One region of the Agromyces silvae genome, then DNA from elsewhere that is predicted to be linked to it. Evidence: predicted binding sites of a transcription regulator. Region 1 holds the regulator's gene; the other holds the start of a gene.
The links. Region 1 encodes HspR, which represses chaperone genes until heat shock. Its sites were predicted from a motif close to AAGTTGAGTCNNNNNGACTCAACTT; they were not measured.
Positions count from the first base shown of each region.

Region 2: QU602_RS04345 (ATP-dependent Clp protease ATP-binding subunit) is a predicted target of HspR. The motif match lies at 2,661-2,685, and genes of this name have one in related genera.

Region 1 is NZ_CP133018.1:3,725,985-3,731,949, forward strand. Features, by position in the region: gene QU602_RS17035 (methyltransferase) at 1-783, opposite strand, end outside; gene QU602_RS17040 (hypothetical protein) at 1,292-2,044, shown strand; gene QU602_RS17045 (heat shock protein transcriptional repressor HspR) at 2,061-2,477, opposite strand; gene QU602_RS17050 (DnaJ C-terminal domain-containing protein) at 2,484-3,479, opposite strand; gene QU602_RS17055 (nucleotide exchange factor GrpE) at 3,559-4,218, opposite strand; gene dnaK (molecular chaperone DnaK) at 4,221-5,965, opposite strand, start outside.
Region 2 is NZ_CP133018.1:928,900-934,864, forward strand. Features, by position in the region: gene QU602_RS04335 (ATP-binding protein) at 1-1,295, opposite strand, end outside; gene QU602_RS04340 (SIR2 family protein) at 1,288-2,484, opposite strand; gene QU602_RS04345 (ATP-dependent Clp protease ATP-binding subunit) at 2,701-5,322, shown strand; gene QU602_RS04350 (CPBP family intramembrane glutamic endopeptidase) at 5,641-5,965, shown strand, end outside.

The sequences.
Region 1 (5,965 bases):
AGACGCGGCGAGGCCAGACGCGGCGGGGCCGGGCGCGGCGGGGCCGGCGGCGAGCGCCGGGTCGAGCTGGTCCAGGAGGAAGCGTGTGCCGATGTCGACCGTCGCGCCCGCGAACACGCCGCCGTGAGCGACGACCTCGAGATCGAGCGCGGCGTCACGGGCTCGGCGCGGCCAGCCCCGCACCCTCGCCCCGACCTGCTCGCCTGCCGTGGCGGGCGCACCCGGCGCGGGCGCGGGCGCGGCCATCAGCTCGCGCGCGATCAGCACGCGCGACTTCTGCCGCGCATGGGTGACGTCGAGCCGCGCGAAGCGCCGGCGCAACACGTCGTTCATCGCGGTGGACATGTGCTTGAGCCGGCCGCCCGCGACCACGACGACGTCGGGCGCCGCGTGATCTGCGATCAGCGCGGTGAGCTCGTCGAGCGCGTCGAGCGATCGCGGGAGCCTGAGCAGCACGACCCGCGCGTCTCGAACGAGCTCGGGAGTCGCGGGCTGCACGCTGATGGCGCCTGCGAGGCCCAACCGCCGTGCGTTGGCAAGGATCGCCCGCTCGCCGAGCACCGCATCCTGATGCACGCGCACCCCGGTGACGCCGAGGTCGGCCGCGACGCTCAGCGCGAGCGCGCCATGCGTATCGCCGATCACCACGACGCCGGACGCACCGCCGGGGGAATGCGCGAGGATCGGCTGCGCCTCGTCGAGGATCAGCCGGTCGGCGGCATCCGACGCCTCGAGCCCCGGCCCTTCGACGTCAGGCGCCCGGCGCAGGAGCGTGAGATCCATCTCGGCAGACTACCGACTCCGTCGAGTGCGCCGGTTCCGGGCAGCTCACCGGCGATCTCCGCGTGCGGTCTCGCGGGATGGCTCCTTCTGAAAAAGTTCCGCCATGGACTTGCGTTGTGATATATCGATATGCCATACTCGATTCACCGGGGAAAGCACGAACCGGGCTGGAAGGTGTTCCCCGCACGCGCCAGCCCAACACCGCTCACCAGAGCGGTACCCGGGGACCACACACGGACCTGGGCTGGAAGGTGTTCCCCGCACGCGCCAGCCCAACACCCCCGCCGGGCGATCCCGCCGGCGGCAGCGCATCGGGCGCCAGGCAACCCAATACCGGCCTGGCGTCCGAGCGCTGCCAACACCGCCCCGCGCGTCATGCACCCCGCAATTGCTCATCGAACGGTCGCAGATGGCGGGTGTGTCCGCCGAGCACTCGCCATCTGCGACCGTTCGACGCCCGCAACCGGCGATGGAGACCTCAAGCCGCGTTTGCTAGCCTCGGCACCGCATGCGTCAGCACAGAAGGACGAACACCGGGGAACGACGCGCCGCACGCACCCGCGAGGCGGCGACGTTCGGTGTACCCGCAAAGCGGGCCGGAATCAGCCCCCGCCGACGGCTCCGTCGGGCCGGCGGAGTGCTCGCGGCATCCGCGATCTTCGCGCTCGTCGGCACGGTCGCTCTGGCGCCGTTGCACACGACGGCGCCCAGCGGCCCGGCGTTCGCCGAGGCATCCGCCGCCGAGGCGAACCGCGACGCCGTGCAGCGCGTGACGATCGCGGGCGCCGCGAAGCAGCAGGCCGTCTCGCGCGAGTCGTACACCGCGTCCACCGGGCCCGAGACGCTCGTGCTCGGCGGCACCAACCACGACTGGGCCAAGCTCGTGCTCGTGGAGGGCGGGTTCCCCATCACTGACGCGAACGTCGCGGTCATCACGGAGTGGATGCGCGAGGAGAACGGCCCCGACAACTGGTGGAACCGGAACAACCCGCTCAACAACGGCAACGGATCGGGCGGCGGCTCGGGGCTCGGCAGCTACGAGACGCTGCAGGTCGGCGCCGTCTACGCCGCCGACAGCCTGCGCCGGCTCTCGTTCTACGACGCGATCGAGGCCGGACTGGACGCCGGAACCGACGCCGGCGCCACGGCCGCCGCGATCTGGGCCTCGCCCTGGGCGACCAGCCACTACGGCAACGGCGCACACTGGACGACGTCGCCCGTGCCGGTCGTCGAGGCCCCGGCCGCGGCCTGGGGTCGCTGAACGACCGGACGCCCCCTTATTCGCGCTCGAGCGGACGCCAGACGACGACCGCGGTCTCGCGCCGCACGCGCGTGCCGCCCTTGATCGTGATGATCTCGCCCGCGCTGCCAGCGGCGAACACCCGACGGCCGGGCCGGTTCAGCATCTCGTCGGCGAGCGCGGCCTCGAGCTCGCCGACGCGGCGGCGCAGCCCGATCACCTCGTCCTCCAGCTCGAGCACCCTCCGGATGCCCTCGAGGCTCACGCCCTCGGCCGAGAGCTGCGCGATCTCGCGCAACTGGGTGACGTCGCGCATCGAATAGCGACGCGACTTGCCGGCGGTGCGGGTGGGCGAGACGAGTCCGAGACGGTCGTACTGCCGCAGCGTCTGCGGATGCATCCCGGCGAGCTCGGCCGCGACCGAGATCACGAAGAGCGGACTGGTCTCGTTCATGCTGCGCTAGGCCTTCGCGCGCGCGATGAGATCGTCGCGCGGGTTCTCACGGGGCAGCTCGGCGAGGAACGCCTCGAGCTTCTCGCTCGCCTCCTTGCCGAGATGCGACGGCACCGCGACCTGGACCTCGGCGAGCAGGTCGCCCGTGCCCTTCTTCGTCTCGACGCCGCGACCCTTCACCCGCAGCACACGCCCGCTGGGGGTGCCGGGAGCGACCTTGAGCTTCACGGGGTCGCCGCCGAGCGTCGGCACCTCGATCGTGGCGCCGAGGGTGGCCTCGCCGAACGTGATCGGCACCTTCACCCGCAGGTTCAGGCCGTCGCGCTCGAAGACGGGGTGCTTTCGCACGTTGACGGTGAGGATGAGGTCGCCGGCCTCGCCGCCGTCGGGCGACGGCTGGCCCTTGCCCCGGAGCCTGATCTTCTGACCGTCGGCCACGCCCGCGGGAATGCGCACCGTGATCGGCTTGCCGTCTGAGGCCTGCAGGGTGATCTGCTCGCCCTTGGTGGCGGTGATGAAGTCGAGCGTGGTGCTCGCGGTGAAGTCGCGGCCCTTGGTCGGGCCGCCGAATCCCCGGTAGCCCCCGCTCGTCTGCCCGAACCGGCCGCCGCCGAACAGGTTGCCGAGCAGGTCGTCGTACTCGCCGCCGCCCTGTTGGAACGTGTACCCGCGGCCGCCGCCGGGCTGACCGCCGCCGAACATGCCACCGAACACGTCGTCGAAGCCGCCGGCCCCCGGGCCGCCGGGCGCCGTGAATCGCGCGCCGGACCCCATCGCCCGCACGGCGTCGTACTCTTTGCGCTGCTCGGTGTCGGAGAGCACCGAGTAGGCCTCGCTGATCTCTTTGAACTTCGCCTCGGATGCGGCGTCACCCGGGTTGGAGTCGGGGTGATGTTGCCGGGCGAGCTTGCGGTACGTCTTCTTGATCTCCGCCTCGCTGGCGTCTTTGCCGACCCCGAGGGTCGCGTAGAAGTCTTTGTCGAACCAGTCCTGACTGGCCATTCGGCACCTCCTCTCTGATGAAACGTCCGGGTGGTCGGGAAGCGCGAACCGCTCCCCGACCACCGAAGGGTGACTGGCGTTACGCGGGCGTCTTGACGACGACCTTGGCGGGGCGCAGCAGCGTCGAGCCGAGCAGGTACCCCGTCTCCACGACGTCGGCGACGGTGTCGACCTCGACGTCGGGTGACGGCTGCTGGAAGATCGCCTCGTGCTGCGTCGGGTCGAACGGCTCACCCGGCGTGCCGAACGGCTTCAGCCCGAGCTTCTCGACGGCGCCGCGCAGCTTCGCCGCGATCGTCGCGAAGGGCGCGTCGCCCTCGAGGTCGCCGTGCTTCTCGGCCCGGTCGAGGTCGTCGAGCACCGGAAGCAGCACGGCCACAGCGGCACCGACCGCGCGCTCGCGCTCGAGCTCGCGGTTCGCCTCGGTGCGCTTGCGGTAGTTCGCGTACTCCGCGGTGACCCGCTTGAGGTCGGCGAGGTGCTCGGCCGACGGCTCCTGCACCTCGGCCTGCGCCGCGTTCAGGATGTCATCGACGGTCAGCTCTTCGTCGCCGGCCGGCTGGGCGGCGGCGGGCTGGGCGGCGGCGGGCTGGGCGGCGGCGGGCTGGGCGGATGCCTCGGTCGAGGCATCCGCACCCTGCTCGCCGCCTTCGGGCTGACGAACCGCACCCGTCTCGGGGTCGATCCGCCGTTTGTCGCGGATGATCGGCTCTTCGTGGCTCTGGTTCTCGTCAGTCATGGTTACTTCTTCTCGTCCTCGTCGTCGACGACCTCGGCGTCGACCACGTCCTCGTCGGAGGACTCGCCGCCGTCGGTGCCCGTGGCTGATGCGTCTTCACCGGGGTTGCCCGGGTTCGCGCCGGCGTCGGCCGACTGCGAGGCGTAGATCGCCTCGCCCAGCTTGGTCTGCGACTGCGAGAGCTTGTCGAACGCGGTCTTCACCGCGTCGTCGTCGTCGCCCGCGAGCGCGGACTTCAGCGCGTCGACGTCGCCCTGGACCTCGGACTTGACGTCGGCGGGGAGCTTGTCGTCGTTGTCCTTGATGAGCTTGTCGATCTGGTAGACGAGCTGCTCGGCCTGGTTGCGGGTCTCGGCGGACTCGCGGCGCTTCTTGTCTTCGGCCGCGTGCTCCTCGGCGTCGCGGACCATGCGCTCCACGTCCTCCTTCGGCAGCGCCGAGCCGCCCGAGATCGTCATGCGCTGCTCCTTGCCGGTGCCCTTGTCCTTCGCGGACACGTGCACGATGCCGTTGGCGTCGATGTCGAACGTGACCTCGATCTGCGGGATGCCGCGCGGGGCCGGCGCGATGCCGGTCAGCTCGAAGGTGCCGAGCGGCTTGTTGTCGCGCGTGAACTCGCGCTCACCCTGGAAGACCTGGATGGCGACCGACGGCTGGTTGTCGTCGGCGGTCGTGAAGGTCTCGCTGCGCTTGGTCGGAATGGCCGTGTTGCGCTCGATGAGCTTGGTCATGATGCCGCCCTTGGTCTCGATGCCGAGGCTCAGGGGGGTGACGTCGATGAGCAGCACATCCTTGCGCTCACCCTTCAGGACGCCCGCCTGCAGGGCCGCGCCCACGGCGACGACCTCATCGGGGTTCACGCCCTTGTTCGGGTCCTTGCCGGTCTCCTGCTTGACGAGCTCGGAGACGGCCGGCATGCGGGTCGAGCCACCGACGAGCACGACGTGCGCGATGTCGGAGACCTTGATGCCCGCCTCGCGGATGACGTCCTCGAACGGCTTCTTCGTGCGGTCGAGCAGGTCGGAGGTCATGTTCTCGAACTGCGCGCGCGTGAGCGTCTCGTCGAGGTTCGCGGGGCCGTTCTCGGTGAGCGACAGGTACGGCAGCTGGATGCTCGTCGACATGCTCGACGACAGCTCCTTCTTCGCCTGCTCGGCGGCCTCCTTGAGGCGCTGCTTCGCGATCTTGTCGTTCGAGACGTCGACACCGGTGGAGTCCTTGAACCGCTTGATCAGCCACTCGACGATGCGCTCGTCCCAGTCGTCGCCGCCGAGACGGTTGTCACCGGAGGTCGCGCGGACCTGGATGGTCGAGAAGTCGTCGTCTTTGCCCACCTCGAGGAGCGAGACGTCGAAGGTGCCGCCACCGAGGTCGAAGACCAGGATGAGCTCGTCTTCCTTGCCCTTGTCGAGGCCGTACGCGAGCGCCGCCGCGGTGGGCTCGTTGATGATGCGGAGCACATTGAGGCCCGCGATCTCGCCGGCCTCTTTCGTGGCCTGACGCTCGGCGTCGTTGAAGTAGGCCGGCACCGTGATGACGGCGTCGGTGACGGTGTCGCCGAGGTACGACTCGGCGTCGCGCTTCAGCTTCTGCAGGATGCGCGCCGAGATCTCTTGCGGCGTGTAGGTCTTGCCGTCGATCTCGGTCTTCCAGTCGGTGCCCATGTGGCGCTTGACCGACGAGATGGTGCGGTCGACGTTCGTCACGGCCTGGCGCTTGGCGGTCTCGCCGACGAGCACCTCACCGT
Region 2 (5,965 bases), 1.4 Mb from region 1:
GCATCGTAGGAGACCCGAGTCATTGAGCCGATCAGATCGCCGACGACCGCCGGGGGTGCTGCAGAGAGATCGATGATCGTTATAGGTTTCGCTGGCCCAAGCCAAAGTTCGAGCAGGTCGCTAAGCGTACTTGCGACAGTGCCGTCTATCTCGGGTTCCCAACGCCCCGGATGCAGCAGGAATTCGAATCGACGGTCGCGAAGCCGGGACGCCAGAACATCTACCTGCCGGCGAATGTTGAGCGTCGAGGAGGAGAGATATACCTTGTCCTTTCCGGCGGCTTGCGTTTGGGGGGAGAAGAGCGGAGGAATCATGGCGTCGGGGTCGCCCGCTTGAACGACCACGTCGCTTGTGTCCTTGAGGAGCGACCATGTGTCGCGGCCCTGCCCGCCGGCCACCGTGTGCGTGGCGTTGAGCAGCACGTGAATCTCAAACCAGAGTTGTTTAACGCTGAATGGCACTGGGCTGTCCACCGTCACATGGTCCGCTGGCAGGACATGGCTTGGGGCGCGCGCGACGGTTTCTCGTTTTAGTCGAGTGATCTCGTCACGTACGAAGGCCCGACCAGCGTCATCTGGCAGCGCGCCGAACAGAAGCGGAATGAGCTCTTCGAACGTTAGGGCCCAGTACGGAATTCTGAGTTTCTGTGAGCCTTCGATTCCATTGTCAGTGGTCAGCACGTTCGCTTGATCGGCGAAGGTGCGGGCATACTCGCCATGAACGTCGAACAGAATTACGCGTGCGGAAGGATAAAGCGTTGAGTCCGACATCGCGGAGAGAAAGGACGCGACCGTCGTGGACTTTCCAGAACCAGTTGAGCCTAGGACAGCCGAGTGCCTCGAAACGAGCTGATTGAGATTGACGCGTGCCTCAATCGATTCGGCTGATGCCACTTGGCCAACCGCGACGAAACCGTCGGCAGCGGATTGATGTCCATAGATCTTGTTTAGGTCGGCTCGAGTGACCATATGAACTCGATCACCGATGCTCGGCAGCTGTGCAACCCCGCGCTCGAATTGGCGTCCAGGCTGAGCTTCACCAACGAGTTGAATTGCCATCCAGCGCGATTGCTCGATGTCGCGCGATACCGGCGCAGCCCCGGCGCCGACTCGCGTAACTACCCCAATCAGATCACGTAGGCCAACCGGAAGGCGAACGAAGCTTCCCACCTGACCAACGCTGTAAGGTTCACCGGCAACGAAGGCGAGGCCGGTCGAGATTTGGGGAGCAATTTCTGCTGCGATTGACGAGCCATCGACATCTCGAACAGTGCCAAGAAAGGTGGCATCACGCACTTTCTGCCCCCTCTTCAAACTGAAGCAGATTCGAGAGGCGTGCAAAATTGCCGATCTCCGAGGGTGCGACTCGTTGGAGATCTTCGGATTGTTGCCAGGGTGCGCGAGTGCCGCCAATGACAGCACCGTCAGGCCCCATCAGCCGTACGTTGGGCGTTCGAGTCGCGATTCGTACCGCTTCTTCGTGCTCGCCGAGGGGCTTGAACAATAGGGCGAACGCCACAGCGCTTGGGTTTCCTGCAAGCCCTTCGATCAGGATCTCGTTGATGTGTTCGTCGGCAAATGAATACCCCTCGATCAGGAGCAGCGCTCCGTCCTGCCGCAGGTACGAACGCAGCCGGTCCTGCATGGCGAGATAGGGCATGCGGCGGCTTTGGTCGTATTTGAGGTGCGAGGGATGAACGAGACTCTTGCTTCGGTTTCCCGCGCCTGCGCTTGCGCGAAAGATCCGCGCTCCGTCGGCGCTCCAATTGACGGAACCGTGCATTTTCCATAGCCGAGTCCAGCGCGTGGGCAAACTGTCGTCCTCCATCGTGCGGAGGTCAAGGAACGGTTCATACGCTCCGAGAAATCCATCGAAGTAGGCGACGCGGTGCCGCTCGAGGGACTGCTCCATGAGGAGGTCGTAGTTGAGCGTGAAAATCTCCAATGGAAACCTGCGGTCGAATGCCCCCGCCCATCGCGAAACTGCATCGAAACCGCCGCCGTCAGCCGGAAGCGCGACTGTCACGATGTCGACGATTTGCTCAACTATGGCGGCTTCAAGCCTTTCGATTTGAATCGCCGTCATGCCCCGAATGGAGTCCCCGCCTGCAATCAACGCCATCGTGCGCAGTCGGGTCAGCCAATGCTCGACAGTCGGTGTGCTCGTGCCGTCGGCGACAAGAGTGTCTTCGAGCACCGACAGCGCCTCATGCGGCGTCGCTAGCTGAGTTCGAATTCTTGCCGTAAGTCCCGCGAGGTCTGGAATCAGCTGATTACCCCGCGGATCACTTAGCGAGCAGGAACTGCCTGCCCCGAGAAGGAAGGCGAACGGCCTGGCATCGTCGAACAGAGCACGCTCGAGGATTGCGAGCGCGGCGCGAAAGAGGTGACCGGCGGAATCGGCATCATTGTGGTTGGTGATGCGCGAGCTCGTTGCCGCACTCGGGGCAATCCCTTGACTCTGAAATGGTGCTCCTTCGCGCATTTCAGGAGTATTTCATTCATCGCAGAATCGGCGCTGGCAACACGCTGTCTCTTGAGGCGCACTCGTCTTGCCAAAGCAGATCTCCAGAACTCGTTTCGGCTCGTAGCCACGGGGCGAGTCGGGGTACCCAGATGTGGTGAAGCTACACCGGGAATACCCAACCGCCCCCAGCGTTGAACTTGAGCGAACACCACTCAACTTCAACCAGGAGGCCAGGTGCCCAACGACTTCGACCCCGAGGCCGGCGCGAGCTCGTTCGACGAGTTTCTTGCCCGATACCTCGAGGGTGAGCGAGCCCGCTCGGCTCGGTCGATCGACCTCAGCCGATTCCTGAGCGCGCGCACCCAGAGCATTCTGCAGCGTGCCGGACGGTTCGCGCTCGAGCGCGGACAGACCGAGCTCGACGCACTCCACATCCTGCGCGTCATCGTCGAGGACGACTCCGTCCAGCAGGCGATCCGACGCGTCGGCGTGAGCCCCGAGCGCATCATCACCGCGACCGAGGCGCGACTCCCGCAAGCGACTGAGTCCCCGGCCGACCTCAACGCGGCCACGATCACGCCGAGCGCGAGCCGCGCGCTGTTCCACAGCTACCAGGTCGCGCGGAGCGCGGGTTCGACGTACATCGACCCCGAGCACCTCTTCTTCGCGCTCGTCCTCGGCCAGGACGCCCCAGCCGGGCAGGTCCTCGCGCGCGCCGGTGTGACCGCCGAGGCGCTCACACAGGGCATGCGCGACACGGTCGAGACCGACGGCGGGTCCGGCTACCAGACCGAGACGGATGCCTCGGGCGAAACCGGCCAGTCGAGCACCCCCATGCTCGACAAGTTCGGCACCGACCTCACCGCACGCGCGGAGGCCGGCGAGCTCGACCCGGTCATCGGCCGGGTCGACGAGATCGAGCAGACCATCGAGATCCTCAGCCGCCGCACCAAGAACAACCCGGTGCTGGTCGGCGAGGCGGGCGTCGGCAAGACGGCGATCGTCGAGGGCCTGGCCCGCGCGATCGTCGAAGAGAGCGTGCCCGAAGCACTCCTCCACAAGCGCGTCATCTCGCTCGATCTCCCCGGAATGCTCGCCGGCACGCGATACCGCGGCGACTTCGAGGAACGATTGACGAAGACCATGGAAGAGATCGCCACCCACAAGGGTGAGCTGATCATCTTCATCGACGAGGTGCACACCGTCGTCGGCGCCGGAGGCGGCGGAGAAGGGGGGATGGATGCGGGAAACATCCTGAAGCCGCGCCTTGCGCGGGGCGACCTCCACCTCGTCGGGGCGACCACGCTCAACGAGTACCGTCGCATCGAGAAGGATCCGGCGCTCGAGCGCCGCTTCCAGCCGGTGAAGGTGGGTGAGCCCTCCATCGAGGACTCCGTGCTGATCCTCCAGGGCCTCAAGCCCGCCTACGAAGAGCACCACGGTGTCGAGTACACCGACGCGGCGATCCGCGCCTCCGTCGAGCTCAGCGCCCGCTACCTCAGCGACCGCGTGCTGCCCGACAAGGCGATCGACCTGATCGACCAGGCCGGTGCGCGCCTGCGGCTGCGCCTCGGCGTGAAGGTGGATGTCTCGGAGCTGATCGAGCGACTCGCAACCCTCGAGGCCGACAAGAACGCCGCCGTCACGGCCGAGCACTACGAAGAGGCGTCGCGCATCCGCGACGAGATCGGCAAGGTGCAGGCCAAGCTCGACGAGGCGACGGAGAAGGCTCGCCAACGGGGTGCCGCTGCGACCGCAGACGGCGACCCCGAGGCATCCGCCCTCGCCACCGTCATCGACGAGGCCGAGATCGCCGCGGTGATCTCGCGCGCGACCGGCATCCCGGTCAACCGCCTCACCGAGGGTGAGCGCGAGCGCCTCGCCGACCTCGAGGGCGAGCTGCACGCGCGCGTCATCGGGCAGGACGACGCCGTGACCGCCGTCGCGAAGGCCGTGCGCCGCAACCGCACGGGCATGGGCGACGCGAAGCGTCCGGTCGGCTCGTTCCTGTTCCTCGGCCCGACCGGCGTCGGCAAGACCGAGCTCGCGCGCTCGCTCGCCGACCGCCTGTTCGACGACGAGAACGCGGTGATCCGGTTCGACATGTCCGAGTTCGGCGAGCGGCACACCGTGTCGCGCCTCGTCGGAGCCCCTCCCGGATACGTCGGCTACGACGAGGCCGGGCAGCTCACCGAGCGCGTCCGCCGCAACCCGTACTCGATCGTGCTGTTCGACGAGATCGAGAAGGCCCACCCCGACGTCTTCAACCTGCTGCTGCAGGTGCTCGACGACGGGCGGCTCACCGACGGGCAGGGTCGCACGGTCGACTTCCGCAACACGGTGGTCATCATGACCTCGAACCTCGGCTCGGAGTTCCTCGCGTCGCGTTCCGGGGCGCTCGGCTTCGTCGCGTCGACGGATGCCTCGGCCAACGGCTTCTCGTCGCAGGACGATGTGCGCCAGCGGGTCATGGGCAAGCTGCGCGAGGCCATGCGGCCCGAGTTCCTGAACCGCATCGACGAGATCGTGCTGTTCAAGAAGCTCACGCAGGATGAGATCGCCGAGATCGTCACGCTCATGCTGGGCGCGACGGTGGCGCGGCTCGCGTCGCGCGAGGTGTCGCTGGATGTCTCGCCCGCGGCCGTCGCCTGGATCGCCGAGCACGGGTACGAGCCCGAGTTCGGTGCGCGGCCCCTGCGCCGCCTCATCCAGCGCGAGGTCGACGACCGCATCGCGGACCTGTTCGTGAGCGGCGACCTCGGTGACGGCGAAGGCGTGCACGTCGACGCGGTCGACGGGGCGCTCGCGGTCACGCCCGTGCCCCGCGCCGCGGTGACCGCGCCGCTCGCGGCGTAAGCCCGAGGCATCCGCCCGGTGCGCACCCAACCCCCGCCGAGACCCGACGTCACGGCACGAAGCACCCCGCCCTCCAGCCGGAGGGTGGGGTGCTTCGCGTATGCCGCCGAAGGTGTGTGAGACGGGCGAACGTGGGATGGAGCTCCGCCCTGCGCGTGTTCCAACCCACGTTCGGGCTACCAACCCACGTTCGGGGTTCCGTACCTACGCGTCCGCCGGGGCGCGACGACCAGAACGTGCGCGCACGGTACGTTGGAAACGCCAGCGCTTGCATCGACAGCCCCGCCGGCCGGCCGGCGGACGAGGAGCCCACGCACCGTGACCCCCGCCAAGGCCGTGCCCGCTGCCGCAGTCGAGGCCACCTTCGCCGGCGCCCAACTGCTCGACTACGGCCTGCTCGTGCTGCCCGGACTCGCCCTCCTCGGCGCCTGCTTCTGGCTCGCGCGGGGCGACCGGGATCCGCTGCTGCGCATCGTGGTGCTGATCCTCGGGTTCATCCTCATCCGCGACGCGATGACCCCTGCTCGACTCTGGGAGTTCGGACTCGTCGGCGGCGTCGTCCCGTGGTTGCGCATGACCTCGGATCCGGTCGTGCTCATCGCATTCGGGCTCGGCAGTCTGGCACTCGTGTTCCTGACCCTGC